2 regions of the Streptomyces diastaticus subsp. diastaticus genome follow, and region 1 is predicted to be linked to the other one. Evidence: riboswitches for the same ligand, from Rfam matches in the RefSeq annotation. Region 1 holds a riboswitch; the other holds the start of a gene.
What was found. A riboswitch is a leader RNA that binds a small molecule or an ion and turns the genes downstream of it on or off. The one in region 1 is predicted to bind cobalamin.
Positions count from the first base shown of each region.

Region 2: it holds a riboswitch for cobalamin, as region 1 does, so the genes downstream of both, nrdI (class Ib ribonucleoside-diphosphate reductase assembly flavoprotein NrdI) here and metE (5-methyltetrahydropteroyltriglutamate--homocysteine S-methyltransferase) in region 1, are expected to answer to the same signal.

Region 1 covers NZ_BLLN01000005.1:1,275,779-1,280,115, forward strand. Annotated here, with positions in the region: gene metE (5-methyltetrahydropteroyltriglutamate--homocysteine S-methyltransferase) at 1-1,750, opposite strand, end outside; cobalamin riboswitch at 1,916-2,134, opposite strand; gene Sdia_RS23045 (hypothetical protein) at 2,297-2,545, shown strand; gene Sdia_RS23050 (FAD-dependent oxidoreductase) at 2,713-3,870, opposite strand; gene Sdia_RS23055 (pectate lyase-like domain-containing protein) at 4,326-4,337, shown strand, end outside.
Region 2 covers NZ_BLLN01000005.1:38,611-42,947, reverse strand. Annotated here, with positions in the region: gene nrdE (class 1b ribonucleoside-diphosphate reductase subunit alpha) at 1-2,053, opposite strand, end outside; gene nrdI (class Ib ribonucleoside-diphosphate reductase assembly flavoprotein NrdI) at 2,050-2,490, opposite strand; cobalamin riboswitch at 2,667-2,888, opposite strand; gene Sdia_RS18035 (IS110 family RNA-guided transposase) at 2,967-4,184, opposite strand.

The DNA of each region.
Region 1 (4,337 bases):
GCTGGTCGTCCCGGACGAAGGACCAGGCCAGCATGGTGACGGGCCCGGTCAGCATCCCCTTGACCGGCCGGCCGGTGAGCGACTGGGCGTACGCCGTCCAGCGCACCGTCATCGGCGCGGGACGGGAAACGTCCCCGGCGAGGACCGGGGGGCGGACGTACCGCGTGCCGTACGACTGGACCCAGCCGTGCCGGGTGGCGAGGTAGCCGGTGAGCTGTTCGGCGAAGTACTGGACCATGTCGTTGCGCTCGGCCTCGCCGTGCACCAGGACGTCGATCCCGGCCTTCTCTTGGAAGGCGATCACCTCGGCGATCTCGGCGGCGATGCGCTCCTCGTACCCGGCCGTGTCGATCCGGCCCGCGCGCAGGTCGGCGCGGGCCGCGCGGACCTCGCCGGTCTGCGGGAACGAGCCGACGGTGGTGGTCGGCAGCAGCGGCAGCCCGAGCCGCTCCCGCTGGGCCGCGGCCCGCTGCGGGTACGGCTGGGACCGGCGGGCGTCGGCCCCGGTGACGGCGGCGGTCCGGGCGCGGACGGCCGGGTCCCGGGTGAGCGGGGAGTTCGCGCGGGAGGCGAGGTCGGCGCGGTTGGCGGCGATCTCGGCGGCGATGGCGCCGGTGCCGTGGGCGAGGCCCGTGGCGAGGGTCGCGACCTCGGCGGTCTTCTGCCGGGCGAAGGCGAGCCAGCGCAGGACCCGCGGGTCGATGTCGCGTTCCGGCGCGGTGTCGAGCGGAACGTGCAGCAGGGAGCAGGAGGCGGCCACGTCGACGCGGTCGGCGAGACCGAGCAGGGTGGCGAGGGTGGCCAGGGACTTCTCGAGGTCGTTGATCCAGATGTTGCGGCCGTCGACGACACCGGCGACGAGCCGCTTGCCGGGCAGGCCGCCGACGGCGGCGAGGTCGTCGAGGTTGGCGGCGGCGGCCTCGGTGAAGTCCAGCGCCAGCCCCTCGACCGGCGCCTTGGCCAGCACCGGCAGCGCCTCGCCGAGCCGGTCGAAGTACGAGGCGACCAGCAGCCTGGGCCGGTCGGTGAGGGCGCCGAGGTCGCGGTAGGCGCGGGCGGCCGCGTTCAGCTCGGCCGGGGTGCGGTCCTGGGCGAGGGCGGGCTCGTCGAGCTGCGCCCACGCCGCGCCGGCGGCCCGCAGGTCGGCCAGGACCTCGGCGTAGACCGGGAGCAGCCGGTCGAGCAGGGTCAGCGGCTCGAAGCCGGCGGCGACCCCGGGGGCGGGCTTGGCGAGCAGGAGGTAGGTGACGGGGCCGACGAGGACCGGGCGGGCGGTGTGGCCGAGCGTGAGGGCCTCGGTCAGCTCGGCGACCTGCTTGGCGGAGTCGGCGCTGAAGACGGTGTCCGGGCCCAGCTCGGGCACCAGGTAGTGGTAGTTGGTGTCGAACCACTTGGTCATCTCCAGCGGCGCGACCTCCTGGGTGCCGCGCGCCATGGCGAAGTACCCGTCGAGCGGGTCGGCGTCGACGGCGGCCCGGTGGCGCGCGGGGACGGCGCCGACCATGACGCTGGTGTCGAGGACGTGGTCGTAGTACGAGAAGTCGCCGGTGGGCACCTCGTCGATGCCGGCCCCGGCGAGCTGGGCCCAGTTGGCCCGGCGCAGCCCGGTCGCCGTCTCCTGGAGGGCGCCGGCGGTGACGCGGCCCTTCCAGTAGCCCTCGACCGCCTTCTTCAGTTCCCGGTGCTGTCCCTGGCGGGGGTAGCCGTACACGGTCGGCCGTGCTGCCGCGGCCGCGGACTTCGCTGTCACGGAACTCTCCTTCGCGAGACGTCTCCTGCATCCCGGCCACGGGACGCGAGCGCGAAGGGACGACGGACCGGACGGCGGGGGTCCGCGCCCCGGGGGCGCGCCCGTCCGTCCGCTCTGTGCTCCTCCGACCCGCCCACGAGGTCACCGGGATGTCCGCACACGGATGTCGCGTGCGGGCAACGGGCAGGTCTTCGGACTCGCGGGCACGTCCGCCGAAGGCGGACACCTACTGGCCGTCGCTTCCCGGACCCGTTCCCCGGACCCAGTGCGTATGACGGCGTTCGTTCCCACTCACCGCTGCGGGGCAGTCCCGGATTCCCACCGGGTTCCCTCTTGCGACGCCCCGTCTGGCGGACGGGGCGAACCAGCTGCACGGGGCAGCCTAGCCGGGGGCGGGGGCCTCGCGGGGGTGGGTGTTCACATGGCGGGACGCGGGGGCGCTGCAGGCGTTCCCGCATCTCCTCCCGGGGCACCAGCGGGGCGAGCCGCCCGGGACGTGACGACCTGCCGCAGATCCGGCAGATCCTCATCGACACCCAGCGGAACGTGTACTCCGGGGTGACCGAGGACGAGGAGTTCCGGCAGCGGTTCCCGTGGTTCGTGGACCACTGGGGCGGGCACCCGGGGTTCTCCTGCGTGATCGCCCGCGACGGGGACGAGGTGGCGGGGTTCGCCTACGGTGCCCCCGGCACGGAGGGCCGCGAGTGGTGGCGTAAGCACCTGGACGAGGCGCCGGAGCGGGCCCGGACGTTCCACCTCTCGGAGCTGATGGTGCGCGAGCTGCCGCTGCCCTGAGCCCTGAACACGTGACGAGGGCACCCCGGCGACGGGGCGCCCCTCGGCGCGAGCGGGTGGCGACGGTCAGCAGGTGACCGTTTCCTTCCAGGCCTGGAGGCCCGAGGTCCGGTGGTACAGGTACGCGCCCTTGCGCAGGGTGGTGCACTTGCTGCCGCGGCCGGCCGTCACGCCGCCCCGTCCTGCCACCCCCCGCTCATCATCGCCGCCAGCCGCCGGGCCGCGTCCGGGCCGAAGCACAGCTCCAGGCTCTCGGCCGACTCGCGGGCGGCGCGCTCGCCGCGGGGGAAGAGGGCCGCCTCGTACGTGGCGAGGGCGCGCTCGGGGTCCTGCGGACGGGCCAGCAGAGCCGCGGCGAGTTCGGCGCCGTCGAGCATGGCGAGGTTGGCGCCCTCCCCGGCGAACGGGGACATGAGGTGGGCGGCGTCGCCGAGCAGGGTGACGCCGGGAGCGCGCTCCCAGCGGTGGCCGACGGGCAGGGCGTGGACGGGACGGGCGACGAGCGGGCCGTCGCCGTCGGCGAGGAGGGAGCGCAGGCCCTCGTCCCAGCCGTCGAAGTGGGCGAGCACCCGGCGGCGGGCGGCGGCCCGGTCGGCGAGGCCGAGGGAGTCCAGCAGCTCGGCGGGGCAGCGCAGGGCGACGTAGGTGTGCAGGCGGGCGCCCGGTTCGCGGTGGGCGAGGAGGCCCTTGCCCTGGTCGAGGGCGAAGAGCAGGCCGGAGCCGACGAGGGCGGCGGCACGGGGATGGCGGCGGTCGGCGTCGGTCAGGTCGGCCTCGACGAAGCTGACGCCCGTGTAGGCCGGGGCGGCGTCCGAGACCAGGGGGCGCACGCGCGACCAGGCTCCGTCGGCGCCGACGAGGAGGTCGGTGGTGAGAGTGGTGCCGTCGGCGAGGCGGACCTCGTGGCGGCCGCCTCCGAGCGGGGTGGCGGCGGTGACCTGGGCGCCCCAGCGGACCGTTCCGGCGGGCAGCGCGTCGAGCAGCAGGTCGCGCAGGGCCGCGCGGTGGACCTCGGGCCGGCCCCCCTCGGCGTCGTCGGCGTGGTGGACGGTGGCGTGCCGGTCCAGGACGCGCGTGGCCTCACCGCCGGGCTGCACCAGGCGGCGGAACCCCTCGTACAGCCCGGCCTCGCGCAAGGCCGCCTGGGCGGTGTCCTCGTGCAGGTCGAGCATGCCGCCCTGGGAGCGGGCGTCGCGGTCGGCGTCGCGGTCGAGGACGGTGCAGCCCACGCCGTGCAGGGCCAGGACGCGGGCGAGGGTGAGCCCGCCGAGCCCGGCGCCGACGACGAGGAGGGGGTGGTGCTCGGGTATGGGGGCGGTGGTCACGGTGACTCCTTGGGGGCTCGCGGGCACGGGGCGGGGAGAGCGCGGCGGCCGGGGCGGGAGAGCTGAATCCCTGGGGGCCGTCGTCACGACTCCACCGTAACGAACGCGTTCGTCGCGAACAAGTACGACACGAACAGGTGCGACACGAACACGATCCTCACGTCGCGAAGGCGCCGCCGGAGCGCCCACCCGCGCCTCAGGGCCGCCGTGCACCGCTCCACGGGAAAAGCGGAGGCCAGGGGTCGCACGCTCCCTCGCGGGCCCGGCGCGCCACGCCCCTTCACTTCCTGACGCCACGGCCGCACTTCCTTCACGTCTTGCGACAACTCTTGACGCCTCAGGTTTCCGGGAGAACCATCACCCCCCATGGAGAGCGCTCTCAGGCGCTCTCCCGCCTTTCCCTGTGGTCACTCGCTCCTGCCCTCCCCCCACTTCGACAGCTCAGGAGAGCCGACATGCCCACCACC
Region 2 (4,337 bases), 1.2 Mb from region 1:
TCAGGTCGCGGGTGGTGGCGGTGTCCCGGAAGAAGAGGGTGCAACTCAGGCCCTGGTCGACGTGCTGGGTGGCCGCCGCGTAGGTGTCGATGATCTTCTCGTAGCCGATCTCGTACGCGTCCTGGAAGTACTCCAGGTTGTCGTTGTCCATGTGCGGCGCCGGGTAGTAGACGCGGCCGAGCTTGCCCTCCTTGCGGATCTCCACCTTGGAGGCGATCGGGTGGATGGAGGCGGTCGAGTCGTTGATGTAGCTGATGGATCCGGTGGGCGGTACGGCCTGAAGGTACTGGTTGTAGATGCCGTGCTCCCGCACGGACTCCTTCAGCTCGCGCCAGTCGGCCTGCGTGGGCAGGGCGATCCCCGCGTCGGCGAACAGCTTCCGTACCCGCTCGGTGGCCGGCTCCCAGACCCGCTCGGTGTACTTGTCGAAGTACGAGCCGTCCGCGTACGCCGTGGCCTCGAAGCCGTCGAAGGCGGTGCCGCGCTCGATCGCGATCCGGTTCGACGCGCGCAGGGCGTGGAAGGCGACCGCGTAGAAGTACATGTCGGTGAAGTCGACGCCCTCCTCGCTGCCGTAGTGGATGCGCTGCGAGGCGAGGTAGCCGTGCAGGTTCATCTGGCCGAGGCCGATGGAGTGGGACAGGTCGTTGCCGTGCGCCACGGACGGCACCGCGTCGATGTTCGACTGGTCGGAGACGGAGGTGAGTCCGCGCACCGCCGTCTCGACCGTCGCGCCGAGGTCGGGGGAGGCCATCGCGGCGGCGATGTTCAGTGAGCCGAGGTTGCAGGAGATGTCCCGGCCGACCGTCTCGTAGCCGAGCGAGGCGTCGTAGGTGCTGGGGGTGTTGACCTGGAGGATCTCCGAGCACAGGTTGGACATGTTGATCCAGCCCGGGATCGGGTTGGCCCGGTTCACCGTGTCCTCGAACAGCAGGTACGGGTAGCCGGACTCGAACTGCAGCTCCGCGACGGTCTTGAAGAACTCGCGGGCACTGAGCGTGGTCTTGCGGATGCGCGGGTTGGCGACCATCTCGTCGTAGTGCTCGCTCACCGACAGGTCGGCCAGCGGCATGCCGTACTCGCGCTCCACGTCGTAGGGCGAGAACAGGCGCATGTCCTCGTTGCGCTTGGCGAGCTCGAACGTGATGTCCGGGACGACCACGCCTAGAGACAGGGTCTTGATACGGATCTTCTCGTCCGCGTTCTCCCGCTTGGTGTCCAGGAACCGCATGATGTCTGGGTGGTGGGCGTGGAGGTACACCGCGCCCGCACCCTGCCGCGCACCGAGCTGGTTGGCGTAGGAGAAGGAGTCCTCCAGGAGCTTCATCACCGGGACGACACCGGAGGACTGGTTCTCGATCTTCTTGATCGGCGCCCCCTGCTCGCGCAGGTTCGTCAGCAGAAGCGCCACGCCGCCGCCGCGCTTGGAGAGCTGGAGCGCCGAGTTGATGCCGCGCCCGATGGACTCCAGGTTGTCCTCGACACGCAGCAGGAAGCAGGAGACCAGTTCGCCGCGCTGGGCCTTGCCCGCGTTGAGGAAGGTCGGGGTGGCCGGCTGGAAACGGCCGGTCATCATCTCGTCGACCAGCCGGGAGGCCAGCGTCTCGTCGCCGGCGCCCAGGAACAGGGCGGTGGCGACGACTCGGTCCTCGTAGCGTTCCAGGTATCGGGAACCGTCGAAGGCCTTGAGCGTGTACGACGTGTAGTACTTGAACGCCCCGAGGAAGGTGCGGAAGCGGTGCTCGTGCGCGTACGCCCGCCGGTAGAGGTCCTCCAGGAACTCCCAGCGGTAGCGCCGGATCGGGGCTTCCTCGTAGTAGTCGTTCGCGATCAGGTAGTCGATCTTCTCCTTGAGCGACCCGAACTGCACGGTGTTCGGGTTCACATGCTGGAGGAAGTACTGCCGTACGGCTTCGCGGTCCTGGCCGAACTGGATGTTGCCGTCGCAGTCGTACATGTTCAGCATGGCGTTCAGCGCGTGGTAGTCCTTGCGCGTGCCGACCGACTCGCGCTGCGCCGCGGGGACCGTGACCGCGGTGGTGAGGGTGCTCATGCCGCCTGTCGCTCCGTCGTCCGCCTGGTTGACGAGTGTCGTGTCCAAAATTTTTGCAGCCCTTCCCTCACGGCGCGGACGTCGCGGTCCGTGCCCAGCAGTTCGAATCGGTACAGCTCCGGGACCCGGCACTTCGCCGAGATCACCCGGCCGGCCAGGCAGTAGTCGACGCCGAAGTTGGTGTTGCCGGAGGCGATGACTCCGCGCAGCAGCAGCCGGTTGGCCTCGACGTTCAGAAAGCGGATCACCTGCTTGGGCACCGCGCCCGCGTGTTCTCCGCCGCCGTAGGTCGGCGTGATCAGCACATACGGCTCGGTCACCTGCGGTATGCCCTCGCGACGCGGGTGCAGGGGGATGCGCGTGGCCGGCAGGGCCAGCTTCTCCACGAAGCGTCTGGTGTTCTCCGAGACGCTGGAGAAATACACGAGACCGCTCATCGGCCGCCGTCTCCTCTCGCTCGTTCTCGTCCTCGCCCGAGGACCGGGAGGGGAGGAGCGGCGCGGGACGTTCGGCGGGACACCGGGCTGGCGGAGGAAAATCTGTGTGCCTCGCCCGGGGCCGTGCGTCTGCCACCTGGCCCTCCCTCGGGGCCTCGGAGCGCGCACACCGCTGTCCGGCGTGCGCACCGGTGGCAGGTCTTCGGACTCGCGGGCGTGTCTCGTGCGTACGAGACCCCTACTGGCCGTCGCTTCCCGGGCCCGGCTTCCGGACCTAGTGCTTGTGACGGCGGTCGTTCCCACTCACCGCTGCGGGGCAGTCCCGGTCTTTCACCGGGTTCCCTCTTGCGACGCCGAACACAGCAGTGCCCGGCGAACCACCAGCATCGCCAACACTACATCTAGAACCGGGGGGTGCCTCTATGTCGTTCGTCAAGGCATCCCTGCCGGGTTTGGGGTGGTTCGTGATGGTGGGGTTATGCGGCGAGTTCAACGTCCTTCGGTGTCCGGGATTGGTAGAAGGTGCCGTCGCGGAGCATGGCGAACAGGACGCTGATGCGCTGGCGGGCGAGGCGGAGGAGGGCCTGGGTGTGGGTCTTGCCGCGGGCTCGCTGGCGGTCGTAGTAGGCGCGAGAGACGGGATCGGCGTTCATGCAGGCGAAGGCGGACAGGAACATCGCCCGTTTGAGTTGCCGATTGCCGCCTCGGGGTGCGTGTTCGCCGTGGATCGAGGTTCCCGACTGCTTCGTGGTGGGGGCGAGGCCGGCGTAGGAGGCCAGGTGGGCAGCGGTGGGGAAGCTGGTGCCGTCGCCGACGGTGACCAGCAGGACAGCGGCGGTCCTGACGCCGACGCCGGGCATCGACGTCAGGACCGGGGAAAGAGGGTGGGCCTCCAGCAGCGTGTTGATCTGGGCTTCCATCGCCCTGCGCTGGGTGTGGACGGCGGCGAGCGAGGCGGCCAGGGAGGGCACGACGATATCGAGGGTGCCGGTGCCCGGGACGACGACGGTCTGTTCGTCGAGGGCCTCGAAGATGTCGTCGATCAGCCGCTGGGCCATGCGCGGCGCCTTGGGCCGGATCAGTTCGACGAGTCTGCGGCGGCCGGCTTTGCGCAGGGCGGCCGGGGAGCCGTGACGCTCCAGGAGCCAGGTGACGGCCTGGTGGTCGAGGCGCGGGCCCAGAACACGTTCCAGGCTGGGATGGAACTGAGTGAGCAGGCCGCGTATCCGGTTGCTGGTGCGGGTGGCCTCGGCCGCGAGGTCCTGGTCGAAGCCGACGAGCACGGTCAGCTCGGCGGTGATCTCATCGGTAAGGTCCAGGGAACGCAGGGCGTGCGGCATCGTCCGGGCCGCGTCCGCGATCACCGCCGCGTCCTTGGCGTCGGTCTTGGCCTCGCCCGGGTAGAGGTCGGCGATCCGCCGCATGGCGAGTCCGGGCAGGTAGGCGACCTGGCAGCCCGCGTCCCGGGCCACGGTCAGCGGGAGGGCGCCGATCGAGGCGGGCTGGTCCACGATCACCAACACGGTGCCGAACTTCGCGGTCAGCTTGTCGAGAACGGCCCGCAGTTTCGGTTCGCTGTTGGGCAGCGGCTTGTCGAAGACCTTCTTCCCGGCCGGGGTGAGCCCGTGGCCGTGATGGTTGCTCTTGCCGACGTCCAGGCCGAGGAACACGCCCACGCCTTCGATCTCGAACATCGCGCCCTTCCCAGGGGTGTTGACGGTGCCGGCCTCGGCTCGGGTGTCGTGCTCGCGCATCCACGTTATGCAGACCTGCCGCCCGCGAACCGCCCGGCATTGCACCGGACCGGACGGTGGCCGGACCTCTGATCAGCGTCTCCGACGAACACC